Regions from separate parts of the Rathayibacter sp. KR2-224 genome, predicted to be linked through region 2. Evidence: predicted binding sites of a transcription regulator. Region 2 holds the regulator's gene; the other holds the start of a gene.

Region 1 (15,836 bases), on a different contig from region 2:
CACGGGCCGGCTGAAGCGCGAGCGGTAACGCTACCCGCTTCGGCGCTGCCCATGCCCTGAGATGCTTCAGTGCGTGCGCCACCTCGGCGAGGATGACGTTGACGTCGGCGAGCTGGGTCTCCGTCGGGCTGCGGTGCAGATCGGAGGCCAGGGCGGCCTCGAAGGCTGCCCCGTGCTCGGTGAGCATGCGACGGATGCCCGCCAGCTGCTCCCTGCGCCACGCCAGCGGCTTGGTGAGCCCGGTCTTGAACGCCCTGCGTCGCTCGGCGACGATGCCTGCGATCCGCTCAGAAGTCATGCCTCATCGTAATCCTGGTCGAGTGACCAGGTTCGGTGAGCCGAACCTCTCAGGTCTAGCCGTGGAAGAGCGCCTCGATGGGCCCGCGTGCGAAGTAGATGGCGAAGCCCACAGCCACGATCCACAGCAACGGACTGATGGTGCGCAACTTGCCCGCGAACGCCTGCACCACGACCCAGGCGATGAAGCCTGCGCCGATGCCGTTGGCGATCGAGTATGTCAGCGGCATGACGATGATCGTGAGGAACACGGGCAGCAGCACCGTGAAGTCGGTGAGATCGATGCTCTTGATCTGCGACATCATGAGCGCGCCGACGATGACCAGGGCAGCCGCGGCCACCTCGGAGGGCACGATCTGGGCGATCGGGGTGAAGAACATCGCGAGCAGGAACAGGGCTCCCGTGACGACGTTGGCGAAGCCCGTTCGGGCGCCCTCGCCGATGCCTGCACCTGACTCGATGAACACGGTGCTTGACGAGCTGGAGGTGAGACCGCCCGCCACGGCGCCGACACCCTCAACGATGAGGGCGCTGCGCAGGCGCGGGAACGTGCCGTCGTCGTTGGCGAGTCCTGCCTCCTTCGACAGGCCGGTCATCGTGCCCATGGCGTCGAAGAAGTTGCTGAAGACGAGCGTGAAGATGAGCATCACCGCGGTCAGCACGCCGAGCTTGCTGAAGTCGAAGCTCACGTGTCCGACCAGGCCGAAGTCGGGAAGCGACACCCAGTTCGTGATCTGCGGCACGTTGAGGTTCCAGCCGGATGCATCCTTCGGCTGCGCTCCCAGGTGCCAGATGAGCTGGGCGACGACGGCGAGGATGGTGCCGGAGACCAGTCCGATCAGAATGGCGCCCTTCACCTTGCGCGCGACCAGGATGCCCGTGATCAGCAGCGTGAGAACGAACACGACGGTGGGGATGGTCGCGATCGACCCGTTACTGCCCAGCCCGATGGGCGGAGAGCCGACACCCGTCGACTTGACGAAGCCGGCATCCACAAGTCCGATGAATGCGATGAAGAGACCGATGCCGACGGTGATCGCGATCTTCAGGGAGTAGGGCACCGCATCGAAGATGAGCCGCCGCAGCCCGGTCGCCGAAAGGATGACGATGATCACGCCGTCGATGACGACGAGCCCCATCGCCTCGGGCCAGGTCACCTGACCGACGACGCTGACCGCGAGGAAGGAGTTGATGCCAAGGCCGGCGGCGAACGCGAACGGAAGACGCGCGATCAGGCCGAACAGGATCGTCATGACCCCAGCCGTGAGCGCTGTTACCGCTGCCACCTGCGGGAACGCCAGCGTGTGATGAGCGACGTCTTTGCTTCCCGAAAGGATGATCGGGTTGAGCACGATGATGTACGCCATCGTCACGAAGGTGACGAGACCGCCACGGACTTCCTGCCACCACGTCGACCCGCGTTGCGATATCTCGAAGAAGGCGTTGAGTCGGCCGGGCGCTTGAGTCTCGGTCTTCGTTTCGGTCTGGGACATGGGGGCTCTCTCCGATCGGCCGAAGCTGCGGGTGTGCGGGGCGGGTCGAGACGATATTGTCAGGCAACTGCCAGGTGCCGCTAGCATCGCGACGAATGCTGCGCGCGTCGCGGACGACCGGGATGACCGGGCAGACGACCGCTACCCATTCTCCCCCACCGCGAACCGACGAAATGAGGCCTGATGGCGCCCATGTGGACCGTGCACGGCGACGGCAAGACGATAAGGCCCGACACCGTGGTCTCACCGGACGAACGACTCAGCTGGCCCCGCACCATCGGAATCGGCGCTCAGCACGTCGTCGCGATGTTCGGCGCAACGTTCCTGGTCCCGCTGCTCACGCATTTCCCACCGTCGACAACGTTGCTGTTCTCCGGCGTTGGCACCATCGGGTTCCTGCTCATCACGCGCAACCGGTTGCCCAGCTACCTCGGGTCGTCGTTCGCATTCATCGCACCCATCACCGCGGCGATGGCCGGCCATGGGATGGGCGGGGCGCTGTTCGGCATTCTCGCCGTTGGCATCCTGCTCGCCATCGTCGGCGGCATCGTGATCCTCACAGGAACCGGCTGGATCGATGCCCTCATGCCGCCCATCGTCGCCGGCGCCATAGTCGCCCTGATCGGCTTCAACCTCGCGCCGACGGCCGTGACGAACTTCAGCACGTCGCCGCTCGTCGCCGTCATCACACTCGCGGCGATCATCCTCTGCACCGTGCTCTTCAGGGGGATGCTCGGGCGCATGTCGATCTTCGTCGGCGTCGTCATCGGGTACCTCGCGGCCGTGCTGCTCGGCGTGGTCGACTTCGCGCCCGTCGCCAAGGCCGCCTGGATCGGCCTTCCCAAGTTCGCCCTGCCGGGGAACCCGTTCTCGGATGCCTCGCTCTGGGGATTGCTGCCCGTCTTCCTGCCCGTGGTGCTCGTGCTGATTGCCGAGAACGTCGGCCACATCCGCGCCGTCGCTCAGATGACGGGCAAGGACGTGAACGTGCTCACCGGCCGCGCCCTGTTCGCCGACGGAATCGCGACGACGTTGGCCGGCTTCTTCGGCGGCTCGGGAACCACGACGTACGGCGAGAACATCGGCGTGATGGCGGCCACCAAGGTCTACTCGACTGCCGCGTACTGGGTGGCAGGCATCGTCGCCGTGTTGCTCGGCCTCTCGCCCAAGGTGGGCGCCGTGCTGAACACCATCCCGTCCGGGGTGCTCGGCGGTGCGACACTCGCCCTTTATGGTCTCATCGGCGTGGTCGGCATCAAGATCTGGCTCGACAACCGGGTCGACTTCTCCAAGCCGAAGAATCAATTCACCGCGGCCGTCGCCCTGGTCATCGGCGTCGGGAACCTCACCTGGGCCATCGGAGACCCGAAGGGCGGGATCCAGCTCAGCGGCATCGTGCTCGGCACCATTGCGGCGATCGTGATCTACCACCTGATGAACGCCATCGGCCGCTTGCGCGGAACGGACTGAGCGGGCCTGGTTGCGAGACCGCGCGGCGGGTTTCGATACGCGTCGCCTCGCGGCGCAACTCAACCAACGGTGAAACGTCGCTCGGCGTCGCTACGCAACGAGCGATGGAACCCTCTGCTTCGCGACTCAGTGGGCGTGCAGCGCGGGCACGATCAGGTAGATGCCGAACAAGATGACAAGGGCGCACAACGTGAAGCAGCTGTAGGCCACGACCAGCGACAGCCCCTTCTGGAACGGTGTGAGCGGGCTGCGAGCCGCCGCCTTCTTGATCCGCTTCGCCTCGGCCGCGGCCTCCGCCGGCGTGACGATCGTGATGGCGTCGGTGAACTCAGCCGGTGTGACGTGCGGCGCCTTGCCCGCCGTGGAGAGCATCCGCAGGCCGAGCGAGTAGAGCACGACGACCAGGCATGAGGACAACAGCGAAGCGCCTGCGACGGCGAGGAAGGCGATCCAGTTGATGCCGTTCATGCCACGCTCCTTCTGGAGTTCTTGGGCTTGACCTTGCGGATCTTGACGACACGGCCGGACTGGGCGACCTCGTTGACGCCCTCGAAGGCGTTGCGAGCCGACACCTTGTTGCGCTTGGAGAGGGCGAAGATCAACACGATCACCCCGACGACGATGACCAGGTCGATGATGACCCCGGCGAACCCGAGCAGGCCGATGAACGCCGTGACGGCGCCAACGACCGCCGCCGCGGGAAGGGTCATGAGCCAACCGAGTCCGATCCGTCCCGCCGTGCCCCATCGCACGCTGGAGCCGCGGCGGCCGAGGCCCGAGCCGATGACCGACCCGGATGCGACCTGTGTCGTCGACAGCGCGAATCCGAGGTGCGACGACGCGAGGATGGTCGCGGCCGTGCTCGTCTCTGCGGCGAAGCCCTGGGCCGGTTTCACGTCGGTCAGGCCCTTGCCGAGCGTGCGGATGATGCGCCACCCACCCGTGTATGTACCGATCGCGATGGCCAAGGCGCAGGCCGCAATGACGGCGACCGGTGGATTCGACCCTGGTGCGAGCACTCCAGCCGAGATGAGCACGAGGGTAATGACGCCCATGGTCTTCTGCGCATCGTTCGTACCGTGCGCGAGTGCGACGAGCGACGAGGAGAAGATCTGGGCGAAGCGGAAGCCAGCTCGGCCATCCGGCAGCCGGTCGTAGCGTCGGGTGATCGCATAGGCGAGGCGAGTGGCGGAGAACGCCACGACTCCCGCGATCGCCGGCGACAGCAGTGCGGGCAGAATCACCTTGTCGAGCAGCACGACGTAGTCCACCGAGCCGAACCCGGCGCCCACGATGGCTGCCCCGATCAGACCCCCGAACAACGCGTGACTCGAGCTGGACGGAAGTCCGAACAGCCAGGTGACGAGGTTCCACACGATTGCGCCGACGAGGCCGGCGAAGATCATGGTCGGCGTGATCAAAACCCCGCCGCTGCCCTCCTTGATCAGCCCGCTGGAAATGGTCTTCGCCACCTCCGTGGAGAGGAAGGCTCCGACCAGGTTCAGCACCGCGGCGAGCGCGACAGCGATCTTCGGACGCATCGCGCCAGTGGCGATCGGTGTCGCCATGGCGTTCGCCGTGTCGTGGAAACCGTTCGTGAAATCGAAGAAGAGCGCCAGCACGATCACCAGCACGACGATCAGGGTGAAGTCCACCGACGTCTTTCTTGAATAGTGGGCACGGGTGCGGCCTCACCTGCCCGGCGAGCCGGGACGGCGCATCCAGAGATTTCACTCGTCGTGCACCGCGCGTTAAGACCACGTCGATCGTCACATGCGGAGGTGACCCGGTCAACTCGATTCGGCGGCATTGCGCCGCGATTGATGTCTATGCGCGGCGCCGCCGTACATCGTCGGCCCCGCGCCCACATAGTCTTGCCGGGTGACCGCAACCGCACAGCCGGGTGGCCGATTCCGGGCCTGGTTCTTGGAAGGCATGGCAGCTCCGAAGTCCGGACCGCATGCCGAATCCGCCGAGAAGCCGCAGACCTGGTGGCGCGTGATGTGCCTGACGGGTCTCGATTACTTCTCGACGCTGGGCTACCAGCCCGCCATCGCCGCCCTCGCCGCCGGCCTGATCTCGCCCTTCGCGACGATCGTGCTGGTGCTGCTCACGCTGGCAGGGGCCCTGCCCGTGTATCGGCGGGTCGCGAAGGAGAGCTTCCGCGGCTCGGGTTCCATCGCCATGCTGGAACGCCTGCTTCCGTGGTGGGGCGGCAAGCTCTTCGTGCTCGTACTGCTCGGGTTCGCAGCAACCGACTTCATCATCACCATCACGCTGTCGGCCGCGGATGCCAGCGCGCACGCCATCGAGAACCCGTTTGCGCCCGCATGGTTCCATGGCGCCAACCTGCCCATCACCCTCGTGCTCATCACGTTGCTCGGCGCGGTGTTCCTGATGGGCTTCTCGGAGGCGATCGGGATCGCGACGATCCTCGTCGGCGTCTATCTCGTGCTCAACGCGGTCGTCGTGGCCGTGTCGATAACGCACGTCTTCGAGCATCCGATCCTGGTGCGCGACTGGTGGGGTGCGCTCAGCGCCTCGCACGGCAACCCGTTACTGGTGGCCGGGATCGCACTGCTCGTGTTCCCCAAACTCGCCCTCGGGCTCTCCGGATTCGAGACCGGCGTCGCAGTCATGCCGCAGATCAAGGGCGCCCCGGGCGACACCGACGAGAATCCGGCTGGACGCATCCGCGGAGCCGGACGGCTGCTGACCACGGCAGCCATCATCATGAGCTGCTTCCTGCTGACGTCGAGCTTCACCACCACGGTTCTCATTCCGCAGAAGGAATTCCAGCCGGGCGGCCAGGCGAACGGCCGTGCGCTGGCCTACATCGCCCACGAATACCTCGGGCAGGCATTCGGCACCGTTTACGACATCTCGACCATCGCCATCCTCTGGTTCGCGGGCGCCTCTGCCATGGCCGGCCTGCTCAACCTGGTGCCGCGCTACCTGCCGCGCTACGGCATGGCGCCGCAGTGGGCGAAGGCCGTTCGACCGCTCGTGGTCGTGTTCACGCTCATCGCCTACCTCATCACCGTGGTCTTCGATGCGAGCGTCGACGCTCAGGGCGGCGCATACGCAACGGGCGTGCTGGTACTCATCACGTCGGCATCGGTCGCCGTGATGCTCTCGGCCATGCGCAAACGGCAGAAGGGCAGGATGATCGCGTTCGCGGTCATCTCCGCGGTCTTCGCCTACACGATGGTCGCGAACGTCGTCGAGCGTCCTGACGGTGTTCGCATCGGAGGACTGTTCATTGTCGGCATCCTGACCGTCTCGATCCTCTCGCGCGTGCGCCGCTCGTTCCAGCTGCGCGCCACATCGGTGCGGCTGGGACTCACGGCAGCCGGCTTCGTCTCCGAAGATGCCGAGGAGTTCAGCGCCATCCGCATCATCTCGCACGAGCCGGACGGCGACACCGCAAGCGAGTACGCCAAGAAGAGCAAAGACGAGCGACGTTTCGCGCACATCCCGCAGGGCTCGCCGATCATCTTCCTCGAGGTGCTGCCGAGCGACTCCTCCGACTTCGAGGAAGACCTGGAGGTGACGGGCGTGGCGAAGCACGGCTACCGGGTGCTGCAGGTCACGAGCGGAAACGTGCCGAACACGATCGCCGCCGTGCTACTGCAGATCAGGGACGAGACGGGCATCGTTCCAGAGATCTACTTCCAATGGAACGAGGGAAACCCGATCGCGAACATGTTCCGTTTCCTCATCACCGGAACCGGTGAGGTGGCGCCCGTGACGAGAGAGGTCCTGCGCCAGGCCGAGCGCGATGCCAAGCGCAGGCCGCACGTGCACGTCAGCTGAGCCCGGGCGGGCGATCGCTACCTCGTCTAAGCGAGGAACCCGATCAGGATGCCGTGTCCGCGGTCGCCTGCGCGATCAAGGCGAGCACGGCGTTCGCGTATGCGGTCTCCGCGTCGCTCGCCTCGAAGCGTGCGCGCACGCCTTCGCGAGCGGTCTCCACGACATATTCACCGGCATCCGTTCGGCTCAGCGAGACGAAGGTGCCGCCGAGCAGCGAGCGCAACTGGTCTTCACGTGGCAGCCACACCGCCTTCTCCACCGCCACCGAGTCGAGCGCCCATTCGGTGGTTCCGTTGAACCCGAGGATCGTACCGGTGTCGAACTCGTGTGCCTCGATGGTCATCTCGCTCACCGTGAAGGTCTCACCGTCGAACTCGCCGGAGTCGATCGCGAACACGTCGCCGGATGCCGGATGCCATACCAGGCCCTGCTGTCGCAGCTCGCGTGCCAACTCGGTCGTGATCATCCCGCCATTATGCGTCGTGGGCCGCAGTGCATGCTGTCCGCTTTCCGGGCGGGCCCTTCACTACGGGCGCCCGAAGGGCGGCGCCGCGTCGTGTCAGGATGCCGGCACGAACTCCGCGATGAGGCACACCTCGAACGGGTCCCGGTTCACCCAGGTCTGGGAACGGGTCATCGTGTAGCCGGTCGCGTCGGCCAATCGTCGTAGCTTGTCCGGAGAACCGACGCGAGCATGCAGATGGTCATGCGTTCCATGCGGACGCCGCTCGGCTCCGTGGCTGATCGCCTCCGCCACCTCCGGAACGTCAGACGCGTCGTCCTGACGAAATCCGCCGACGACAACTCGTCCCGCTGGCGCGAGGAGTCGTCGCCAGGAGCGGAGCGCATCCTCTGGACTCGGGAGCAGGTGGAGCGCGGTCACGCAGGTGATCAGATCGAACGACGCATCGTCGAATGCAAGGTCGGCCGAGGCGTCCGCCACGACGAGTTCCGCATCGGGCAGATGCCGGCGAGCGACGGCGATCATCCCCGGCGAGATGTCGACGCCCGCCTTGCGAACCGACGCAGGCATCGCCCGCAGCACGAGCGCCGTGCCCGTCGCCACGTCCAGCACCGTGCGCACGCCGTCCATTCCCGCGAAGGCGACCGTCTGCTCGGCCAACGCCCGATGGAACGCCGACTCGTCGTAGTGGTCTGCACGCTCGTCGAACCCTCGTGCGATGTCGCGCGGGTTCTGTACCGCACCATCACGCTTGTTCCGGTCATCCTGCGTCTGCGACATCCCTTCATTCTGCCCGGAAGGCCGGGCAGAGGCGGGCGCCGCGGTTCGCGCAGAGCGGACGGAAATGGTCCGAAGCATCGTTGGCACTCTCACTATTAGAGTGCTAATCTGACCATAGTTGAGTCGCTTAGGCTCAACTCTTGAATCATCGTGGATCGAACGAAGGAGGATGTACCCATGGCAACCAACTACGACCCGTTCCGCGAACTCGACCGGCTGGCCGGCGCGATGTTCGGCGGCGGCCAGGGACCGAGGCTGATGCCGATGGACCTGTACCGCGACGGGGACACGTATGTGCTGAACGCTGACCTTCCAGGCATCGACCCGGGGTCGGTCGACATCGACGTCGACGGTCAGCTGCTGACCATCCGCGCCGAGCGCACGCTGTCGAACGGTGACGGCGTGAAGTGGATCACCCGGGAGCGTCAGTCCGGGTCGTTCCTGCGCCAGCTGAGCCTCGGCCAGGGCATCGACACCGAACGCATCTCTGCGACGTACACGAATGGCGTGCTCAGCGTCACCATCCCCGTGAGCGAGCAGGCCAAGCCGCGCAAGATCGCGGTGACCAGCGGTGCCTCTGGAAGCGAGAACGAGCATCCAACGGTGACCGTCGAGGAGAAGCGCGAGAAGCAGGAGAGACCGATCGGCGCATGATCGGTCCATCCGTTCAGCGGACACAAACGGTTCCATAGCGAAGGCGGGGCCGGGGCGAAAACCCCGGCCCCGCCTTCGTGCTTCCGAGCCCTACTGCTCCTCGTGGTGGTTCGGGTCTCCCCCGAACAACCGGCCGTCCGGCTTGCCGAGCGCGGTGATGGCAGCCACCTCGTCCTCGCTCAGCTCGAAGCCGAAGATGTCGATGTTCTCGTTCTGACGCTCCACGCCGCCCGACTTGGGGAGCGGTACGGAATTCAGCTGGACGTGCCACCTCAGCACCACCTGGGCCGGTGTCACGCCGTGAGCTGCGGCGGCATCTGCGATCGCCGGCTCGGACAGCACCGGAGAGTTCTTGCCGAGCGGGCTCCACGCCTCGGTGGCGATGCCGTGCTGTTCGTGGAACTCGCGCAACCGCTCCTGCGGGAAATACGGATGCAGCTCCACCTGGTTCACGGCGGGAAGCTCGCCCGTTTCGCGCTGCAGCCTCGTGAGGAACTCCTCGGTGAAGTTGGAGACCCCGATGGTGCGCACCAGGCCCCTGTCGCGCAGGTCGATCATCGCTTTGAAGGTCTCGACGTACCTATCGACGCTGGGATTGGGCCAGTGGATCAGGTAGACGTCGATCACGTCGATGTCGAGAGTCCTCCGCGACCGCTCGAATGAGGCCAAGGTCTCGTCGTAGCCGTGATGCCGACCCGGGATCTTGGTCTGCACGATCAGCTGGGAGCGGTCGAAGCCGGATGCCCGCATGCCGCGCCCGACGGCATCCTCGTTCCCGTAGTTCACCGCGGTGTCGATCAACCGGTAACCCGCTTCGATGGCCGTGGCGACGGCGCGTTCGGCCTCCCCACCGCGCAGTGGATAGGTGCCGAAGCCGATGGCTGGGATGGTCGTTCCGTCGTTCAGTTGCCGCTCGGGAATGCTCATGCGCCAACGCTACCGACCGCGCACGATGACGGCGTTCGCCCGGGCATGCGCACCGGACGGATAGCGTTGTGACATGCCCGACCCCCAAGCCACAGCAGGCCGCATCTCTGCCGACTCAGAAGCATCCGTGACCGATCGAAAGCACGCCCCGACACATCGTGCGGTGCAGCAGCCTCCCGTTGCCAAGCGCGTTCCGTTCACGCGAACGCACCACGGCGACTCCGTAGACGACCCCTACGAATGGCTGCGGGACAAGGACGATCCCGAGGTGATCGCGCATCTGGAGGCGGAGAACGAGTACACAGAGGCACGCACCGGTCACCTGGCATCGCTCAGGGATCGCATCTTCGACGAGATCCGTTCCCGCACGCAGGAGACCGACCTCTCCGTTCCTGTGCGGGAGGGGCGGTGGTGGTACTACTCACGTTCCTTCCAGGGCAAGCAGTACGGCGTGCAATGCCGCGCTCCGATCGCCTCCGAGGACGACTGGACGCCGCCTGCCGTAGCCGACGTCGACCCTGCAACGCCGGCCCTGCCCGGGGAGCAGGTGCTCTTCGACGCCAACGCCGAAGCCGAGGGACACGAGTTCTTCCGGCTGGGCACGTTCGACGTGAGCGCTGACGGCAGCCGCCTGCTCTACGCAGTCGACATCATCGGGGACGAGCGGTACACATTGCGCGTACGTGACCTCGCCACGGGAGGCGACCTCTCCGACGAGGTGCCCAACACCTCGGCCGGCGCGGCGCTCTCCCCCGACGGCCGTTACGCGTTCTATGCGACGGTCGACGACGCATGGCGTCCAGACACCATCTGGCGGCACGAGCTCGGCACGGCGGCCTCAGCCGACGTGGCCGTGCACCACGAGGCGGACGAGAGATTCTGGGTCGGCGTCGGCGTCACTCGCAGCCGGTCGTACATCGAGATCGGCGTCGGATCCTCGATCACGAGCGAGTCCAGATTGATTCCGGCATCCGATCCCACAGCGGCCCCGGTCGTCGTGTGGCCGCGGCGTGAGGGCGTCGAGTACTCGGTCGAGCACGCGCTCGTAGCCGGCGAAGACAGGCTGCTGATCGTGCACAACGACGGCGCTGAGGACTTCGAGCTGGTGGATGTCGCGGCATCCGACCCGCAGGGCGAGCGGCGCGTCATCCTTCCGCATCAGCCTGGGCTGCGGCTCGAATCGGCCGACGCGTTCGCCTCGCGAGTCGTCGTCGAGTACCGCAGGGAGGCGCTCACGAGGGTCGCGGTGCTGCCGCTGCGAGATGCGGGCTACGGCGAGCTCCGCGAGCTCACGTTCGACGAGCCGCTCTACACGGTGGGCACGGCCGGCAATCCCGAGTGGGCGCAGCCGGCGGTGCGTCTCGGTTACGGATCCCTCGTGACACCGTCTACCGTCTACGACTGGTTCCCGGATGCCCCCGATCGCGCGTCCGAACTGCGTCTGCTGAAGCGGCAACCGATCCTGGGCGACTACGACCCGGATGCCTACGAGCAGCGTCGCGAGTGGGCGCGAACCGACGACGGCACTCTCGTGCCCATCTCGCTCGTGTTCCGCAAGGACCTCGTCTCACCGGGCACCCCGGCGCCGCTCGAGCTGTACGGCTACGGCTCCTACGAGCACAGCATCGATCCCGCCGTCTCGGTGGCGCGTCTGTCGCTGCTCGACCGTGGCGTGGTGTTCGCCATCGCGCACGTGCGCGGCGGCGGCGAGCTGGGGCGCCACTGGTATGAGCACGGCAAGCTCACCCGCAAGCGCAACACGTTCACGGATTTCGTGGCCTGCGCACGCCACCTCATCGACGGCAACTGGACGATGCCCGACCGGCTCGTCGCCGAGGGCGGCAGTGCCGGGGGCCTGCTGATGGGGGCCGTGGCGAACCTCGCGCCCGAACTGTTCGCCGGCATCCTGGCCGACGTGCCCTTCGTCGACGCGCTGACGAGCATCCTCGATCCCGACCTTCCGCTCACCGTCATCGAGTGGGACGAGTGGGGCGACCCGTTGCACGACCAGGCCGTGTACGAGTACATGAAGTCGTACACGCCGTACGAGAACGTGCGGCAGGATGCCGGCGGCTACCCGCGCATCCTCGCCGTCACGAGCCTGAACGACACCCGGGTGCTCTACGTCGAGCCGGCGAAGTGGGCCGCGCGCCTGCGCGAGGCCGGGGCCGACGTCTTGCTGAAGACGGAGATGTCAGCTGGGCACGGCGGCGTGAGCGGGCGTTACAACGCGTGGCGTGAGCGGGCCTTCGAGCTGGCCTGGCTGCTCGACGTGCTCGGACTCGCCGCGCATCAGCCGAACAGCAGCGCCGCCTCGTCGTAGCGGTAGTCGGGAACGGTGTTGAGGCCGCCCGTGGCGTCGGCGATCGAGACGATCTCGACGTCGGTGCCTTTCAGCGAAACCATGGAACCCCACTGTTCGGTCTGAGCCGCGTCGACAGCCGCCATGCCGAGGCGGGTCGCTAGCACTCGGTCGTACGCGCTCGGGACACCGCCGCGTTGGATGTGTCCGATCACGGTTGCACGCGACTCGATGCCCGTTCGCTCCTCGATCATGGGGGCGAGGAGTTCGCCGATGCCGCCGAGACGTGGCCGGTTGAAGGCGTCGAGCCCCTTGTGCGAGTGCGCACCCTCCATCGTGTCGAGGTGGAAGCCCTCGGAGACCACCACGACGGGCGCCCGGCCACGGTCGCGCACGTGCTCGACCCATTCGCAGATCTGGTCGATGGACTGCGGCCGCTCCGGGATGAGGATGGCGTGCGCGCCGCCTGCCATGCCGGAGTGCAGAGCTATCCAGCCGACGTGCCTGCCCATCACCTCCACGATCATGCACCGTTGGTGGGACTCGGCTGTCGTTCGGAGCCTGTCGATCGCCTCGGTGGCGATCTCCACCGCCGTATCGAAGCCGAACGAGTAGTCGGTGGCCGCGAGGTCGTTGTCGATGGTCTTGGGCACGCCGATCACCTTGAGGCCGCCCTCGTCGACGAGACGACGGGCCGCGGTGAGCGTTCCCTCGCCCCCGATCGCGATGATGGCGTCGATGTCGTTCTCGTCGAGCATCCGCTGGATTCTCTGCGGCCCCCCGCCGTCGCCCTCGAACGGGTTCGTGCGGCTCGAGCCGAGGATGGTGCCGCCCTGCCTGGAGAGGCCGCGCACGCTGTGTCTGTCGAGCGGAACGATGTCGGCGTTGACGACGCCGCGCCAGCCGTACCTGAATCCCACGAACTCGTCGCCGTACACGCGATCGCCCTTGAGCACGGCCCCGCGGATGACCGCGTTCAAGCCGGGACAATCACCGCCCGAGGTGAGGATTCCGATCTTCATCTGTGCGCCTCTTCCAGGTATGCATCGATACGTCAACGATCATGCCTGAGGCGGTCTGCCTGCTCCAAAACGGCCGGTCCCCGGCGGTCTCATGTGTTCGGCCCTTTGAGAACGCGCTCCAGTTTCGAGGAGCTCTTGGAAGGTGCACCCCCAGCCTCGACCACCACGGCCTCAAGCCCGTCCAGCAGCTCGTTGCGCGCCCGACGGCTGTCGGGCGCAGCTGCAGACAGCTCGATCTCCCACTCGCGCCATTCCTGCCTGGCGCCCGTCAGCAGACTCTCCCCCGTCACGTGGTCGTCGCAGTACTCGGCGACCGGGTAACCCGCGGCATCCAACAGACGACGAACCACCCGATGGTTGCGCACGCGCGCTACCGGTACGAGCTCTCGGTCGCCTACCACCTCGCGCACCTCGTCCCTGACCCAGTCGGGAACGGATGCTCGCGCTGCCGCTTCGGACTCCTCACCGAGCGACCAGTGCTGCTCCGTGCGGCCCTCGTCGGCCTCGCGCTTGATGTGCCAGCCCGCGTCCGGCCCACCCTCGCGCCTGCGCAGTGCGACGCGTGCCCTGGCCAGCGCCAGGTCGGGCGTGTCGTAGTAGACGGCGTCCAACTCACGCACCTCCGGCACCTCGATGACCGCGATCGGCCCGACGCCGACGAAGGCCGGCTCGCCCGCGCCATCGCTCACGTCGTATTTGCGCTCGATCTCGATCGTCGATGTTCCGTGCTGCTTGCTCATCTTCCCAGTCTTGCGCAGCTGTCAAGCGCCGTTGACCTCCACCGGGGCCCCTCGCGACCCACGAGCGGGCGGGGCTACCCTGGCTGCATGACTGAGCACGCCAATGCAGTTCCTGCCGATTCCGATCCGGAGTACGACGAGTTCGCGGCCGCTCAGGAGGGCGACTACGAACCAGAGATCAACGAGGAAGCCGTCCTCGCCGACGAAGACGAACGTCCGATCGACATCGAGGCCGACGAAGGCTACCCCGATGAAGAACGCGTGGTCGTGTTCGACGACGAGCTCGACGAGGACGACGTCTGAGGTCTTCGTCGACTACAGCGCGTCGCGCAGCAGCGAGATGAGTGCGTCCAACTGCACCGAGTCGGCCGATCCGGGTTCGACGTCGACGCCGTCGAGCGCGCGCAGGGCAAGCGACTGTTTCGAGTCGATGAGCTCGGCGATCTTGGAATCGATGGTCTGAGCGGCGATGATGCGCCAGGCGGTCACCGGTTCCTCCTGCCCGATGCGGTGCACCCTGTCGATGGCCTGCGTCTGCTCGGCCGCTGTCCAGCTGAGCTCGGCCAGCACGACGTTGGATGCCGCCTGCAGGTTGAGCCCGACACCGGCGGCGGTGAGTGAGCAGACCGCTACAGACACGCCCGGGTCGCTGTTGAAGGCGTCGATCTCGCGCTGTCTGGTCAGTGTGGTCTGATCGCCTCGGATCGAGACGCTGCGCAGTTCTCTTGCGGCGAAAGCCTCTTCTGCCTGGTCCATCACGTCGATGTGCTTGGCGAAGAACACCACCTTGCCAACGGATCGAGCGAGCTGGGCCGCGTAGTCCGCTGCAAGTGCCGCCTTGGCCTGGCCGATCTTGCGAACCATGGTGAAGACGTTCTCGCCCGTCTTCTGACCCTTCGACTCCTCGAGCTCAGCATGCGCGACCATGCGGATGAGATGCTCACGGCGCTCGTCCTCGTCGCTCGAGACGGATTCGCCGACGCCCGCCGCCTGAGCGCGACGGTAGCGCTGCACCAGTCGCGACGACAGTTCTCGCTCGGCTTCCTTGATGGACCTGCCGAGTTCGTCGTCGAGCTCAACCGGCAGGTCGACCACGCGGCGGGAGGGAAGGTCTGCTGCGACGTCGATCTTCTTGCGTCGCACGATGCCCATGTCGATGACCGCTTCTCGCGCCGCTGTGTAGAAGCCGGGATCGGCGGGAGTGAGCTCGGTCTCGTCGAGTCTCTCCATGAGCTCCGCCGTCGGCTTGGTTCCATCGATCCAGCCGAGGAACTGCCAGATCGCCCTGAAGTCGTCGATGTCGTTGATCAGCGGCGTTCCGGTGAGCGCGACCATCAGCGGGTCGGAGACGGTGTGGCGGATGGCGTCGGCGAGCCCGAGCACGTAGCGAGAGCGCTGCGAGTGCAGGTTCTTGATGAAGTGCGCCTCGTCGACCACCATGCCGCGGAAGCCGAGTTCCGACAGCCATGCCAGGTGCCGGTCGAGAACCTCGTAGTTGACGATGACGACGTCCGCGAATGCATCCAGGCCCTCTCCGTCGCCGTGGATGACCGTCGCTCGCCGCTGAGGAGTCCACAGCTCGACCTCGCGCGCCCAGTTCATCTTCACCACGTTGGGCACGACGGCCAGCAGCGGATACGCACCGGCGACGGATGCCGCGAGCACCGACTGCGCCGTCTTGCCGAGCCCGGGCTCGTCGGCGAGCAGGAAGCTGCGATGCCCCTGCCGCACCGACTCCACGAACCGCGCCTGGTGCTTCATGAGCTCCATGCCGGACGGAGAGTACCTGTCGATCTTGGGGGCTTGGGGAAGCTCCATGCTGGCTGCCTGTCCCCCTGACCCGTACTCGAACGACTTGAAAAGCGGGCCGAG
Region 2 (15,836 bases):
GACAAGCTCACCTCGAGCCAACAGAAGCTGGGCGAGGCGATCTACCAGTCGGCGCAGTCGCAGGGGCAGCAGGGCGACCCGAACGTGGCCGACCCGGGTAACGGCGAGGTGCCGAACCCGGAGGAGGACGTGGTGGATGCCGAGGTCGTCGACGACGAGGACGAGAAGAGCTCAGGGCAGGCTAAGTAGTCATGGCACAGAACGACGAATCGAAAGAGCCGGAGGAGCCGGTCATCCGCGACAAGCGACGGATCGACCCCGAAACGGGCGAGGTTCGTCGGCCGGATGGCGATGCGCCACAGGTCCCCGAGGGGAGTGCGGAGCACGGAGTCGAAGGGTCCGACCCTTCGACTCGCTCCGCCGGCTCAGGGAGCGAAGCCGGCCTCGAGCACGAGCAGGTCGTGGATACCGGCGAGGGTTACGAGGGACCGGATGTCGAGACATCCCTCTCCGACGCCGACCTCGACTTCCTCTCCGGTCAGTCCAGCGCAGAGGACTTGGCGGCCGAGCGGCTCGCCGACCTCCAGCGGGTGACAGCGGAGTACGCGAACTACCGCAAGCGCACTGAAGCCAACCGTGAGGCCGAGCGCGAGCGCGCGGTCGCCGACACGGCGAAGGCCATCCTGCCGGTGCTCGACGACCTCGACCGGGCCGAGAAGCACGGCGACCTCGAGGCCGACACCGCGTTCGCGACCATCGCGGGCAAGCTGCGCGCGGCATCCGAGAAGCTCGGACTCCAGCCGTTCGGTGCCCCAGGCGAGCCGTTCGACCACAACGTGCACGAGGCGATCTTCCAGAAGACGTCGCCAGAGGTGACGGAGGCGACCGTCGTCGAGGTTGTCGAGGTGGGCTACACGCTCGGTTCGACGCTGGTGCGCGCGGCCAAGGTGGTCGTGGCGGTTCCGGAGTAGTAGACCGAACCTCAGCGTGTCCGCGCCACTTCGTGGCAATTGCGCCGGATTGTGTGGCGCAGTTGCGGCAACGTGGCGCGGACACGCGAGCGAAGACAACAGAATTGTGGAAGGAGGTGCCGGGTGGCAAGTCAGGACTGGTTCGACAAGGACTTCTACAAGGTGCTCGGCGTCTCCAAAGACGCCTCGCAGGCCGAGCTGAAGAAGGTGTATCGCAAGCTCGCCCGCCAGTACCACCCAGACTCCAACCCGGGTGACGCCCAGGCCGAGGCGAAGTTCAAGGAGATCAGCGAGGCGTACTCGGTGCTCTCCGACGAGGAGCAGCGCAAGGAGTACGACCAGATACGCGCCATGGGATCGGGCGCCCGGTTCACGGCGCCCGGCGGCGGCGCAGGGGCAGGCGGCTTCGAGGATGTCTTCGGCAGCATGTTCGGACAGGGCAACCGCGGGCAGTCCTACACGTTCCAGCAGGGCGAGTACGACGATCTGCTCGGCGGCCTGTTCGGCAGTGGCCGATTCGGCCAGACCAGCGGCGGCTTCCGGGGCTACGGCGGCCCGACCCGGGGACAGGATGTCTCGGCGTCCACCACGATCGACTTCCAGACCGCGGTCACCGGTGAGACGGTGCACCTGACCGTGGATGGCGAGACGGTGAAAGTGCGCATCCCGGCAGGTGTGAGCGACAAGCAGCGCATCCGCGTTCCGGGCAAGGGGCGCCCGTCGCCCGACGGCGGTGAGCGCGGAGACCTGTATCTCACGGTGACGGTGCGCAAGCATCCGGTGTTCGAACGCGACGGGGTGAACCTGCGCGTCAACGTGCCTGTCACTTTCGCCGAGGCGACGCTCGGCGCAACCATCGAGGTGCCGACCCTGAACGGCGAGATCGTGAGGCTCAAGGTGGCACCGGGTACCCCGAGCGGGCGCGTGCTTCGTGTGAAGGGCCGCGGCGTCGCCACGAAGAAGGCGACCGGCGACCTGCTCGCGGTGGTGCAGGTGGTGGTTCCTTCGCACCTGAGCAAGCAGAGCGAGGATGCCCTGAAGGCGTTCGAGGGCACCCTGCCGAACGAGAATCCGCGCGAAGAGTTGCTCGCGAAGGCAAGGGCCGCGGCGCGCTGATGCCGGCTCCGAGCCCGTGAAGGGGTAGAAGAGCTGGAGAGGGAGTTGCGTGATGATGGTCGAACTGGATGAGACGACGCCGGTCTTCGCGATCACCGCGGCCGCCGAGCTCGCCGGCATGCATCCGCAGACGCTGAGGCAGTACGACCGGCTCGGGCTTGTCAGCCCCCGGCGCACGGCGGGGCGGTCGCGACGCTACTCCATGCGAGACGTAGTGCAGCTGCGCGAGGTCGCCCGTCTCGGGTCGGAGGGCGTGAGCCTGGAAGGCATCCGCCGCGTGCTCGAGCTCGAAAACCAGGTGACTCATCTGAGCGAACGCGTGCGCGAACTCGAGGCGGCGCTCGCCGACGAGATGCTCAACCGCCCGGGGCGCCGGGTGTTCGCCGCCGGATCGGAGGGCGAGGTCGTCTCGCTGCGGGCAGGCACGCGCGTGCGGCGCAGCAACCAGGTCGTCGTGTGGCGGCCGCTCGATCGGTGACCGCGGTGACCGTAGCCATCCAGCGCGCCGAGAAGTTTGCCTCGTAGCCTCCCGCTCATGAAACCGATGCCCGCAGCCGCCACCGCCCTCGCGGCATGTGCGGCCGCCTTGGTGCTTGGCGGCATCGCGGTCGCCATCGCGGTGTTCGCGGCCGCCGGCGTGCACACGCAGCCGGTGGTTCCGGTTGCCAGCGGGAACGCGACCACGGTCGTCGCGATCGGAGACTCCATCATGGACGGCCATGGGCTCGAGCCCGGTCAGGCGTGGCCTGCAGTACTCGCCGGATACAACGGGTGGCATCTGGCGAACCTTGCCACCGACGGGGCAGGATTCGTCACGCACGGCGACGACGGATCGATCTTCGCCGACCAGGTCGCCGAAGCGGTCGAGTTCGACCCGTCCGTGGTCATCATCTCGGGCAGTAGCAACGACCTGGGCGTATCGGAATCCGATGTGCAGGAATCGATGATCGCCGCGATGCACACTCTTCGGCACGATCTCCCCAAGGCCAAGATCGTCGCCGTGAGCCCGGTGTGGAACGAGAACGAGCGGCCCGCGCAACTCGACGAGATCGATGACGACATGGAAGCGGCGGTGAAGTCGGTCGGCGGCGTCTACATCCAGATCGGTAAGCCCTTGCTCGGCAAGCCGGGCTACATGCAGTCCGACGACGTGCATCCGAATGTGGACGGCCAGCTGGTCATCGCCTCGGCGGTGGAGGAGCGGCTGGAGAAGCACCGGCTCGTCTAGGAGCGGATGCCTGCGGCGGCCGCACGGCGCGCGTCATAGGAACCGGATAGCCGAATCAATGGGCCCACTTCACTGCGATTCGTAACCTCACCGTTATGAACCTGAAGCGGATGATCGTTCCCGCGCTTGGGCTGGCGACCGTGGCGTTGACCGTCGGCGGCTACCTCTCGGCTGGCGCTCCGGCGGCTGCTGCACCAACCGGGCGCTCGACCGCGGTCGCGATCGGGGACTCGATCATGGACGGGCACGGGCTGCAGGCCGATGAGGCCTGGCCGGTGCTCATCGCCGAAGACAACGGCTGGTCGTTGACTAATCTGGCCGCCGACGGCGACGGATTCGCACGCGCGGGCGACGACGGCACCACATTCCTCGAGCAGGTGCGCGAAGCTATCGCGCTGCATCCGGGCGTCGTCGTGCTCTCGGCGAGCAGCAACGACCTCGGTGTTTCCGAGGCCGAGGTGAAGGTCGCCATGGTCGAGGCCGCCGAAGAACTGCATAGTGCGCTGCCGCACGCTGAGATCGTCGGAGTGAGCGCCGTGTGGAACGAGCACGGGCTGCCCGCGCAGCTCGATCAGATGGGCACGGACCTGGACTCCGCGGTCTCGGCCGTCGGCGGCACCTACCTCGACATCGGCAATCCACTCGCGGGCAGACCGGACCTGATGCAGGGCGGCGACGTTCATCCCACCGCGGCGGGTCAGGTCGTCGTCGCCTCTGCTGTCGAGGCGGGGCTCGCCAGGGCGCGGCTGGCGTGATGGCGGCTCTCACTCATCGCTGAGGCAGCCGATCTACGCTGGAAGCATGCCGCAGAACCTCACCGAAGCCCCCGTCGATCGCGTCACCATGTACGGCGCCGCCTGGTGCGGCGACTGCCGCCGGTCGAAGGCTCTGCTCGACCGGGTCGGCGCCGACTACGAGTACATCGACCTCGAGGCTGACCCGGAGCAGGCCGACAAGGCGCACGCGATCAGCGGACGCACGAACATCCCCGTCGTCGTCTTTCCCGACGGCACGCACTTCGTCGAGCCCACCGACAAGGAGCTGCAGGGGAAGCTCGACGCGATCGCCCGGTAAGCATCCGAGCACCTCCGCAGGCAGGCCCGACGGGCCCGCCGACGTCATATGACGCAATGTTGCAGCCCTGGACGGTGAGCACATCGTCGTCCGCGACCATGGACGGATGCCACGACAGATCCGCTTCAACGCCTTCGACATGAACTGCGTCGCACACCAGACGTCCGGACTGTGGAAGCACCCGGAAGATCGCGCCGACCACTACAAAGAACTCGAATACTGGACCGAGCTGGCGAAGCTGCTCGAGCGCGGCCGGTTCGACGGCATCTTCATCGCAGACGTGCTCGGCACCTACGACGTGTACGGCGGAACGAACGAGGCCGCGATCCGCAATGGCGCACAGGTGCCCGTCAACGACCCGCTGCTGGTCATTCCCGCTATGGCATACGTCACGCAGCACCTCGGCTTCGGGGTCACCGCGGGCACCGCTTACGAGCATCCGTATCCGTTCGCGCGCCGCATGTCGACGCTCGACCATCTGACCAAGGGCCGCATCGGCTGGAACGTCGTGACGGGATACCTGCCGTCGGCCGCCCGCAACATGGGGCATGACGATCAGCTGGAGCACGACGACCGGTACGACCACGCCGACGAGTACCTCGAGGTGCTCTACAAGCTGTGGGAAGGATCGTGGGAAGACGACGCGGTCGTGAAGGATGTCGAGAACGGCATATTCACGGATCCCGCGAAGGTGCACGCGATCGGGCACAAGGGCAAGCACTACAGCGTTCCGGGCATCCACATCGCGGAGCCGTCGCCCCAGCGCACGCCCGTGATCTACCAGGCGGGCGCATCCTCTCGGGGCGTGCGCTTCGCGGCGGAGAACGCCGAGGCGATCTTCATCGCCGGCCCGACCAAGCAGATCGTGTCATCCACGGTGAAGAAGATCAGGGATGCCCTCGAGGCCGCCGGCCGCGACCGTTACGCCGCCAAGATCTACACGCTGCTCACGGTCATCACCGACGAGACCGACGAGAAGGCACAGGCGAAGTACGAGGAGTACCTCAGCTATGCGAGCGAGGAGGGCGCGCTCGTCTTCATGTCCGGCTGGATGGGCATCGACCTGTCGCAGTACGCGCTCGACGAGCCCATCGGCAACGTGAAGTCGAACGCTATCCAGTCGGTGGTCGCGAGCTTCCAGCAGAACAACGCGGACGGTCGCGAGTGGACCGTGGGCGACATCGCGAGGCACGGCGCGATCGGCGGCCTCGGCCCGTTCGTCGTGGGCTCAGGCGAGACCATCGCGGATCTCCTGCAGGACTGGGTCGATGAAACCGACGTCGACGGTTTCAACCTTGCCTACGTCATCACGCCTGGCACGTTCGAGGACATCGTCGAGCATGTGATCCCGGTGCTGCAGGAGCGCGGTGCGTATCCGACGGAGTATGCAGAGGGAACGCTGCGCCACAAGCTGCACGGCGCGGGCGACCGCGTTCCCGACGACCACCGGGGAGCGAAGTACCGGGTGGCCGCGCTGCAGCAGCAGGCGTAGGGCGAGGTACCCACGGGGGCTCTGTGGTGCAGCCCGACCTAGGCTGAACGGATGGCCGAGTTCGAATGGGAGCGACTGCGCCGCTGGCCCGATCATGAGGCCAACAACCTCTTCGCCTCGGATGCCGCGGATCGGCTGATTCTCGACACCGCCGCAGACGAACTCGCTCGCTCCCGGCCCGCGGACGTCGTCGTGATCGGGGATGCCTTCGGCAGCCTGACGCTGGCCGCGGCCCAGCTGCTCTCCCGAGGCGGCGGGGAGCGGGGCGCGGAGGGTGATGGCATCCGGGTGCACCAGGATCCGGTCGTCGCCGAGCGCGCTCTCGACGCCAACGCGGTGCGGTTCGGCCTCGAGGATGCTTACGTGTCGCACCCGCTCGATGCCCGACTCATCCGCAGGGCACGCGTTGTGCTGCTACGCCTGCCGAAGAGCCTCGACGCTCTCGACGAAGTGGCCGGAATGCTCGCCGCGGACGCCGATCCGGGTGTAACCGTCTTTGCTGGTGGCATGCAGAAGCACATGACACGGGCCATGAACGAAGTGTTCGGCAGGCACTTCGAGCGGGTCGATGTCGGGCTCGCCAGGCAGAAGGCACGCGTGCTGACCGTTCGCGCACCGCGGTCGAAGGCCGGCGCTCCGTCGCTTGACTCCTCGGCCAGCGACCCCGACCTCCACGACGAAGACGCCGGCTGGCCCCGCAAACAGTTCCACGCCGATGTACCGCCCGGGCTCTGGGTCTGTGCCCACGGCGGCGCCTTCGCCGGTACCCGTATCGACATCGGAACGCGCTTCCTGCTGGCACATCTCGACCAGGCCGTCCCCGATGCGCGGATAACGGTCGACCTGGCCTGCGGCACCGGAGTGCTCGCCGCCGCGCTCGCACTGCGGCGCCCGGGAGTGCGCGTCGTCGCAAGCGACCAATCGGCTGCCGCCGCCGCATCCGCACGAGCGACCGCCGAGGCGAACGGTGTCGGGGACCGCATCGAGGTGCGCCGGGAGGACGCGGGAGAAGGCATCCCGGATGCCTCGGCCGACCTCGTGCTGCTCAACCCGCCCTTCCACAACGGTGCAGCCCTCGACCTGCGCATCGGACGGATGCTCGTGGAAGCGGCCGCGCGCATCCTCCGCCCGGGCGGCGAGCTGTGGACGGTGTACAACTCGCACCTGGACTACAGGCCGTCGCTGCGTCGCCTCGTCGGGCCGACGCGGCAGGTGGACCGCAACCAGAAGTTCACGATCACGGCATCGGTGCGCGGTGGGGGCGCATCACCGACGGAGCGGGCACGCGGCGTATCGTCACTGACGTGATCCGGGGATACTCCGCAGAACAGATCCGGGCCGCCGAGGAGCCGCACCTGAAGGCGGGCGAACCGCTCATGAAGCTGGCCGCCGCTGGGCTGGCATCGGTGATCAGGGACGAACTCGCAGCACTCGACGAGCCTGTCACTGCGGCCGGCGTGCTCTTGCTGGTCGGGTCGGGCAACAACGGCGGCGACGCACTGTTCGCAGGGGCGGAACTGGCGGCATCCGGATGCCATGTGGTCATCGCGCAACTCGGATCGCGCGTTCACGAGGCCGGGCTGCAGGCCGCGCTCGCTGCGGGTGGCCAGGTCGCGGAGCTCGGCGACGACCCGGTGGGGGCCGTCCTGGAAACGGCGACGGATGCGCACGTCGTGGTGGACGGCATCCTCGGAACGGGCGCGCACGGCAGCCCTGCGCTGCGTGGGACTGCTCGGGATGTGGTGGCGGCGCTTCGCCCACTGGTGGCTTCGCCGCGTCGGCGGGTCGTTGCCGTGGACCTGCCGAGCGGCGTGGACGTCGACACCGGCGACGTTCCCGACGAAACCGTTCTGCCCGCCGACGTCACCGTGACCTTCGGGGCCCACAAGGCCGGGCTGCTGCACGGCCCCGCGACGGCGTACGTCGGCAGGCTCGTGCTCGTCGACATCGGGCTGTCCGCTGACCTCGAGGGCGTCGAACCGTTGTACACGGCGCCCTGAGCGTGAAGGGCGACAGAACGGAGCCCGGACTCGCCCTTCGGCGCTGAGCAAGAGTTGCCTTCGGCGCTGAGATCGAAATGCCGCGTAGGCGTTGCGATTTAATCCATGTACGGATAATCTCTATACAGATCAAATAAGGCGGACGCCGAGAGCGACGCCCATTCGAAAGGACAGCACCATGTGGAGCACCGAGCACACCGCCGAGACGTCCCTGTCGCCTGCCGCCGTTTGGGCGGCACTCCGGGCGCTGCACGAGGGCCGGCTCGCCTACGACGGATCCGACGAGTTCGTGCTGCACGGCCCGTTCGCCGTCGGCACCCGTGTCTCCGTCACGCCAGAGGGTCAGGAGACGTTCGACTCGACCATCGTCGACCTGGTGGAGAACGAGACGTACGCCGATGAGACCGTCTTCGGTGACCTGACGCTGCGCTTCCGGCACACGCTGGCTCCGACGGAGAACGGCACGCGGGTGACGCACCGTCTCGAGATCGACGGGCCCTCGGCCGATGAGGTCGGCCCCGAGTTGGGGCCGCAGATCTCCGGCGACTTCCCCGAGTCGATGCAGAGCCTGTTCGACGCTGCAGCCGGCGGCTCTCAGGAAATGGAGCCGGAGTCGACGGATGCCTGACCCACGCGAGCAGAACAAGGCGCGTTCGGCCGCCACCGGCACGGAATCCGGTGGGGGCACCCGCTTCGCCGGTGGTCCGGCCGAGAGCCCCGGGTTTCTGCTCTGGCGGGTGACGGGTGCGTGGCAGCGGGCGATGGCATCCGCTCTCGCCCCGCTCGGCCTGACCCATGTGCAGTTCGTGCTGCTCGCCTGTTCGTGGTGGCTCGGGCGCGCCGGTGAGGCACCGAACCAGGTGAAGGTTGCGGCCCAGGCCGGCTCCGACGTGAAGACGGCCTCCGAGGTGTTCGGGCGTCTCGAGGCGAAGGGACTTCTTACGCGCAGCGCTGATCCGAACGACAGCAGGGCGAAGGCGATCAGCGTCACTGCGGAGGGCAAGGCACTCGCGGAACGGGCGGTAGCCGTTGTGGAAGAAGCCGACGCCAGGTTCTTCGCGGGCGTGGATGCCGAGGCCGCCGTCTCGCTGCTGCGGGCACTTGCCGTCGGGGGCACGTGAGACCATGAGCGGGTGCCCGGATCCGCTGCTTCTCCCGATCCGGCGGCGGGGGCCGGTGATCTTGGTGGTCCTGGAGCACCGCAGAGAGACTGGCGCGACGCGCTGCTACCGCTGACCGGACGTGCGGCAGGAGCCGGGGATGCGCGCATCCCGCTTGCACTGCTCATCGAGGTGCGTGAGAAGGCTCGACGCGAAGCACGCAGCAGGTGGGAGCACAAGGGCGACACGACGCGGGCGGCGTCGCGGGCATCCACTGGGCCTCTCCTCGTCACCGCCAGGCCCGGGGTTCCCGGAAAGCGCGGCGGCTGGGTGAGCGCCTCGTTCGGCTGGAGCGGGCTGCAGTACCGCACCAATGAGCTCGGGCTCGACCCCGCCCAGGTGCGCTGGTTCGTCGAGTTCGACGTGCTGTCGCGGGCCGAGCCGGGCCGCTATTCGAGCGGCGATGGTTCCCGACTCGTGCTCGACGACTACGCAAGCCCTCTGCTGTGGCGCATGCTCGCGGATGCCCAGGCGCGCGGGATCCAGCTCGCGTACGCCGGCGCGTCTGGTCGGGTGAGCCTCGCCGGCGCGGCCGAGCTCGAGGTCGTGGCAAGCGGCAGGGAAGACGGCGCCCTTGTGCTGACACCGCGCATTGTCGTCGACGGTGAGCAGGCTGCCGCCGGCGCCAGCGCGGTCGGGATCTCCGACCACGGGCTCGCGCTGATCGACTGGAGTTCGGCGTCACCGCTCGTGACACTCGCGCCCACCACGCGACCCGTGAGTCCACGCGAGCTGACGCTGCTGTCCGGAGGACCCATCGAGGTGCCTCCCGAGGATGTGCCCGAGTTCGCGCACGAGGTCTATCCGGTGCTGGCCAGGTCGGTTTCGGTGCACCGAACGGATGGGTCGAACCCAACACTGCGCGCCCTCCCTGCCCTGGAGGCGCCCCTGCTCGTGGTCACCGTCACGTTCGAGCCACGGCAGCGGCTGCAGCTCGGATTCGCCTGGGAGTACCGGACCGGCGATCGCGTCGATCGGGTCGGCATGCAGGGGTCGCCGACGGATCCCGTGCGGCGAGACACCGAGGCGGAGCACGCCGTTGTGGCGACCGTGCTCGACGTGCTCGCCGCCGCCGGCGATCCCGCGGAAGCCCTGGCACCCCGCACCCTCACCGGCATGGACGCCGCCGAATGGGCCGCCAACGTACTGCCGGTGCTGGAGGCGCTGGCTGGCGGCATCATCCGAATCGACACCGTCGGTCAGCGGATCGACTACCGGGAGCTCACCGAGACGCCCGAGCTCACCGTGACGACGGTCCCCACCGACCAAAGGGACTGGTTCGACCTCGGCGTGATGGTCACGGTGGCGGGCAAGCAGATACCGTTCATGCCGCTGTTCCGTGCGCTGGCCTCCGGCAGGAAGAAGCTGCTGCTCGTCGACCACAGCTACCTGTCGCTCAACCAGCCCGTGTTCGACCGCCTCAGAGACCTGCTGGTCGAGGCGGAGGCGCTCGCCGAGTGGGACACGGGTCCGCGAATCAGCCGCTACCAGGCATCCCTCTGGACGGACTTCGAAGACCTCGCCGACGAGTCCCGTCCGGCCGTCGAGTGGCGGGAGACCGTCGCAGGGCTTCTTCGAACAGAGTCGTCGGACGTCGTCGCCGAGGTACCGTTCCCCCGCGGCCTCGCTGCCGACCTGCGCCCGTACCAGCGGCGCGGCTACGAATGGCTGGTGTTCCTCTGGAGCCACGGTCTTGGTGGTGTGCTCGCCGACGACATGGGACTCGGTAAGACGGTGCAGACCCTCGCCCTGATCCAGTACGCCAGGGAGGTGGGCGGAACGAGCGGGGAGGGTTTCGATACGCGCGCTTCGCGTGCTACTCAACCCACGGTTGGGTCGGCGGCGGCGCCGTTCCTGGTGGTCGCGCCGGCCTCGGTGGTGGCGAACTGGGCGAGCGAGGCCGCGAGATTCACGCCGGGGCTGCGCGTGGCATCCGTGACCGCGACGCGGCGCAAGGAACGCACGCCGCTGCACGAGGTGATTGCCGACGCCGACATGGTGATCACCACCTACGCCGTGTTCCGTCTCGACCACGCGGAGTTCGCCGCACAGCGATGGTCAGGACTCGTGCTCGACGAGGCGCAGTTCGTGAAGAACCACGCGTCGCAGACCCACAGGCTCGCCCGCGAGCTGGATGCCCCGTTCCGGCTCGCCGTGACGGGCACTCCCCTGGAGAACAACCTGCTGGAGCTGTGGGCGATGTTCCAGATCGTCGCGCCCGGGTTGTTCCCGTCGCGGCCACGGTTCGTCGAGGAGTACGTCAAGCCCATCGCGGCTGCTGCGAGCCCCGTACACGGAACGGATGCCGCACACGGCCGCGCGCGCCTCGAGCGCTTGCGAAGGCGCATCCGCCCGCTCATGCTGCGCCGCACCAAGGAGATCGTTGCTCCCGAACTGCCGCCCAAGCAGGAGCAGGTGCTGAGCATTCCGCTCGCCCCGAGGCATCGCGCGCTCTACGACACGTGGCTGCAGCGCGAACGCCAGAAAGTGCTCGGTTTGCTGGACGACCTCGACCGGCAACGGTTCATCGTCTATCGCTCGATCACCCTGCTGCGCATGCTCGCGCTGGATGCCTCGCTCATCGACCCGGTAAACGAGGGAGTTCCGTCCACCAAGGTCGACGCGCTGCTCGAGCAGCTCGGCGACGTGCTCGCCGAGGGGCATCGCGCTCTCGTGTTCAGCCAGTTCACCTCCTACCTGGGCAAGGTGGCAGCGCGACTGGATGCCGCGGGCATCCGGCACGAATACCTCGACGGTTCCACGCGGCGCAGGGCCGACGTCATCCGAGCGTTCCGCGAGGGGGACGCACCCGTGTTCCTCATCAGCCTGAAGGCCGGTGGCTTCGGCCTCACGCTCACGGAAGCGGATTACGTGTTCCTGCTCGACCCGTGGTGGAACCCCGCCGCCGAAGCGCAGGCGATCGACCGAACGCACCGCATCGGTCAGACGAAACAGGTGATGGTCTATCGCATGGTGGCATCCGACACGATCGAGGAGAAGGTGATGGCCCTGGCTCGTCGCAAGGGCGAGCTCTTCGATGCCGTGCTCGACGATGACGGCACATTCTCGGAAGCGCTGTCGGCTGACGACATCCGCTCCCTGCTGCAATGACGCCGGCGGCTCGGTGGGTTGCCCTTCGACAGCCTCAGGAACGGTAACGGCGAAGCCCCGGATCGAAGCGCGTCCTCAGCGCTGTCGATTTCACCGCACCGTTCGCGTCGGTATTGATGAGCCCAACTTCAGAGGGCAATCGGTTGGAGACAACCATCAACGAGAAGACAAGGATGAGGCCATGACCGAATACATTCTGCTGGTTCACACCGACGAGTCCCAGATGGCAAGCGCGCGGGGGGGAGCCGTGAGCTCGCCGTTCCAGGAGTTCATGGAGAAGAACGCCGATCGCCTCGTGAGCGGCGCCGGGCTCACCGGTCGCGACACCGCGACATCTGTGCGCAGGGATGCCTCAGGCAACGTGACCGTCACCGACGGCGTCTTCGTCGAGAGCAAGGAGGTGCTCGGCGGCTACTGGATCATCGACGTCGCCGATCTCGACGAAGCGATCGCCCTCGCCAAGCAGGTGCCAGTGGTGGGAGGTGGCATCGAGGTTCGCCCGGTGTCGGTGCGGAGCTGAGATGCGCGACGCCGGCACGAACGTTCCACCCGCGGAAGTCGCGGCGGCGGTCGCCGACGCGCACCGCCGTGAGTGGGGCTTCGTGCTGGCGGCCACCGCCCGCGTCACGGGTGACCTCGACGAAGCAGAAGAAGCCGTGCAGGATGCCTACGCCAAAGCTCTCGAGACCTGGCCGGCCGCCGGCATCCCCGCCAGCCCTGGCGCCTGGCTGACCACCACGGCGAAGCGCCGTGCGCTCGACCTCAAGCGCCGAGCCGATGTCTCGCGCCGCGCCTTGCCCAAGCTTGCGGACCCGGATGAGCGCGCAGCGGCATCCGGGTCGCCGCTTGGTTCCGACGACGAGGACTCGCCGGTCGCCGACGACCGTCTGCGGCTGATTTTCACGTGCTGCCACCCGGCACTCGCCTTCGACTCCCGGGTCGCGCTCACGCTTCGCATGGTGTGCGGGCTCAGCACCGCAGAGGTCGCCCGCGCCTTCCTGGTCTCCGAGCCGACGATGGCCGCCCGCATCACCAGGGCCAAGCGCAAGATCTCCGAGGCGGGCATCCCGTACCGCCTGCCCGCGGCGGACGACATCGGTGAACGTATCGACGGCGTTCTCGACGTCGTGCATCTCGTCTATGCGACGGGACATACCGCTCCGACCGGAGCCGAGCTCATTCGCAGAGAGTTGAGCGAACGCGGCATCGAGCTCGCCGAGCTGCTGCGACGGCTGCTGCCCGGCGATGCCGATGTCGCGGGCCTGCTCTCGCTCGTCTACCTGACGGAGGCCAGGCGCGCCGCGCGAACGGATGCCGACGGTGCCGAGATTCTGCTCGATCAGCAGGACAGGCGCCGCTGGGACCATCTGTGGATCGAACACGGGCTCGATCTGCTCGCTGTGGCAACGGAGGCGCCGCGACCTGGCCGGTTCACGCTGCTGGCCGCGATCGCCGCCGTGCACGACTGCAGTCCCAGCTGGGAGCTCACGGACTGGCGCCGCATCGTGGGGCTGTACGACACGCTTCGCGCGATCTGGCCCTCGCCCGTCGTCGAGCTCAACAGGGCGATAGCCATCGGATTCGCGCGCGGCCCGGAGGAGGCGGTGCCGCTGCTGGACGCCCTCGCCGCCGAGCCCCAGCTCGTGCGCTACCCCTACGTTCAGGCGGCGCGGGCCGACATGCTGCAGCGCATCGGGCGGTTGGATGCCGCAGCTCTCGCCTACGACGAAGCCATCGCATTGTGCGACAACGATCGCGAGCGGGAACGGCTGCAGGACAAACGAGCTGCGCTGGAATCCGGTCTGTTCGGGGCCTTCTGAACCGTCCCTTGCATGCTCGGATGTGCATAACAAGGTGACATCCAGATAACAGGTGGATAACATGGACCACTGTGCCCGTAGCCTTGCGGGCGTAAAGCACGCAGTGCTAAGCCCGCTTGCCCGACCGCCAGCCCGAGATCTCGCCCTGTGACTGAACCTACCCGTGCCGCTCGCCCCAGTCCGGGGACGAACGACGGCTCGAATGCGCCCGATTCGGGCAGCCAGGTGTTCACGAGCCGCAAGGCGCGTCGCGCATTCGAAGAGGCGGCGCTACGGCGCCGAGCGGAGTCGGACCCCTTCGCCGAGCGCCTCGCATCGGCCGATCGGCACGAGCACGGCGTCGCCCACCTCGACGGTCGCGAGACGGATGCTCGCCGCGACGATTCCCGGCGCGTGTTGGATGCGACGCACACTCACCGCCTCGACACGGTCCCCATCACCACTCAGACCGGCCGGGTACGGCTGCGTCCGGATGAGCTCGCTCGAGCGACCGACTCAGGTCCCGTGCCGATCACTCTCCCGGCGCCGGAGACCCTGCCGCCCACCGGACCGGTGTCGCTGCCGGCCGGCTTCGGAGCGGGGACCGATGCGCAGGCATCCGTTCCGCAGGCATCCGTTCCGGGCACGAGGCGCAGCGCCAGAATGGCCGCGGACACGCCGCAGATTCGGAGCAAGGCGAAGGCCCCGAAGTCGAGGCCGGCTGCGATGGGCCTCGCCTCGTCCACGAAGCCTGCCAAGACCAGGCCGTCCGCGAAGCCCGAGAAGCAAGCGAAGACCAAGCTGCTCGCCCGGCCTTCGAAGCGACAGACCTCGAGTCCGGCCGTCGTAGGTCGCCGCCGCTCGCCGCTGTCTCGCGTCCTCGCCAAAGCCGTGATCATGTTCGCAGCTGCGGGCCTCGTCGCCACCACTGCCGTGCCCGCCTACGCCCAGTTCGAGACGCCGACCTGGGTCGATCCGACCACCGGCAAGACGCAGACGCTCGCCGTGGGTGCCGTTCACACGGGCGTCGTCGATCGCGACGACTACGGCGCTCACACCATCTCGACTGCGCTCGACACCACGACCGGATCCGTCGTGGCGCCCGAGGTGCAGGCGCTCGCGCAGCAGCTGATGTCCGCCGTGGCGCAGGGGCGGCTCACCGGCAGCACGCCAGACCACATCTTCGAGATCCGCTACCTCGCCGCGGGCGAAGCCGTTCAGGGGTGCGGGATCGACTACCGAGTGCTCCAGACCATCGCGTTCGCGCTCACCAAGTTCAACACCGTGGGTGTCAGCGACATCAACAGGCACTGCACCGGCCAGATCGAGGGCGCAGGAACGGCGTCAGCCCACTACACCGAAGGCGGAGGCCACGCCGTCGACTTCTTCCGCCTGAACGGCCAGTCGCTCACGGGCGGGGATGCCAACTCGATCAAGCTCATCGAAGACCTCGACGGGGTCGTGCCGACGGATGCCACGGTCGGCCAGGTGAATTGCCGCTCGAGCCTCTCGCTCGGGCACTTCAAGCAGATCGACGACACCTGCAACCACCTGCATGTGGACTTCCTCGACGCCAAGGCAGCGACGCTGCTCGGGTAGTTGCAGACGTTTCTCGTCGATTCACGTGAGCGGCTCAGGCGGTCGCGCGCGAGCGTCCTGCGTTCCTGGTCTGCGCCGGAGTCTCACCGAGCACGGATCGGTAGCGGCGCGAGAAGTGCGCGTAGTCCGCGAACCCGAGTTGTGCCGCTAGCTCGCTGAGGTCGGTGTGCGGCTCTGTGTACAAAGTGGTGGCCGCCGCCTGCAGCCGCCGGCATTCGATGAGCCATTTCGGGCTCAGGCCCAGGTACTCGCGCACCGTGCGTTCCAGGGTTCGCGGCGTTACGCCGATCGCGGCCGCGAGGTCGGCCGCCCGCTCGAGGGATGCATCCTCTTCCGCGAGCCGGCA

What was found. Region 2 encodes HspR, which represses chaperone genes until heat shock. Its sites were predicted from a motif close to AAGTTGAGTCNNNNNGACTCAACTT; they were not measured.
Positions count from the first base shown of each region.
Region 1: a site for HspR is predicted at 8,435-8,459, ahead of ACO2Q7_RS15415 (Hsp20/alpha crystallin family protein). Genes of this name have one in related genera too.

Region 1 covers NZ_JBMSEB010000003.1:82,966-98,801, forward strand. The annotation lists gene ACO2Q7_RS15375 (aldehyde dehydrogenase family protein) at 1-298, opposite strand, end outside; gene ACO2Q7_RS15380 (NCS2 family permease) at 354-1,790, opposite strand; gene ACO2Q7_RS15385 (uracil-xanthine permease family protein) at 1,974-3,260, shown strand; gene ACO2Q7_RS15390 (peptidase) at 3,387-3,728, opposite strand; gene ACO2Q7_RS15395 (inorganic phosphate transporter) at 3,725-4,915, opposite strand; gene ACO2Q7_RS15400 (amino acid transporter) at 5,196-7,076, shown strand; gene ACO2Q7_RS15405 (hypothetical protein) at 7,120-7,542, opposite strand; gene ACO2Q7_RS15410 (class I SAM-dependent methyltransferase) at 7,636-8,319, opposite strand; gene ACO2Q7_RS15415 (Hsp20/alpha crystallin family protein) at 8,497-8,973, shown strand; gene ACO2Q7_RS15420 (aldo/keto reductase) at 9,064-9,900, opposite strand; gene ACO2Q7_RS15425 (S9 family peptidase) at 9,974-12,223, shown strand; gene ACO2Q7_RS15430 (6-phosphofructokinase) at 12,193-13,224, opposite strand; gene ACO2Q7_RS15435 (CYTH domain-containing protein) at 13,314-13,964, opposite strand; gene ACO2Q7_RS15440 (hypothetical protein) at 14,052-14,267, shown strand; gene ACO2Q7_RS15445 (DEAD/DEAH box helicase) at 14,280-15,836, opposite strand, start outside.
Region 2 covers NZ_JBMSEB010000001.1:2,156,183-2,172,018, reverse strand. The annotation lists gene dnaK (molecular chaperone DnaK) at 1-189, shown strand, start outside; gene ACO2Q7_RS09915 (nucleotide exchange factor GrpE) at 192-911, shown strand; gene ACO2Q7_RS09910 (DnaJ C-terminal domain-containing protein) at 1,035-2,027, shown strand; gene ACO2Q7_RS09905 (heat shock protein transcriptional repressor HspR) at 2,083-2,505, shown strand; gene ACO2Q7_RS09900 (SGNH/GDSL hydrolase family protein) at 2,563-3,255, shown strand; gene ACO2Q7_RS09895 (SGNH/GDSL hydrolase family protein) at 3,351-4,010, shown strand; gene ACO2Q7_RS09890 (glutaredoxin family protein) at 4,057-4,329, shown strand; gene ACO2Q7_RS09885 (LLM class flavin-dependent oxidoreductase) at 4,436-5,821, shown strand; gene ACO2Q7_RS09880 (class I SAM-dependent methyltransferase) at 5,873-7,129, shown strand; gene ACO2Q7_RS09875 (NAD(P)H-hydrate epimerase) at 7,126-7,821, shown strand; gene ACO2Q7_RS09870 (polyketide cyclase) at 8,000-8,449, shown strand; gene ACO2Q7_RS09865 (MarR family winged helix-turn-helix transcriptional regulator) at 8,442-8,942, shown strand; gene ACO2Q7_RS09860 (DEAD/DEAH box helicase) at 8,955-12,092, shown strand; gene ACO2Q7_RS09855 (YciI family protein) at 12,274-12,612, shown strand; gene ACO2Q7_RS09850 (RNA polymerase sigma factor) at 12,614-13,912, shown strand; gene ACO2Q7_RS09845 (hypothetical protein) at 14,060-15,490, shown strand; gene ACO2Q7_RS09840 (helix-turn-helix domain-containing protein) at 15,525-15,836, opposite strand, start outside.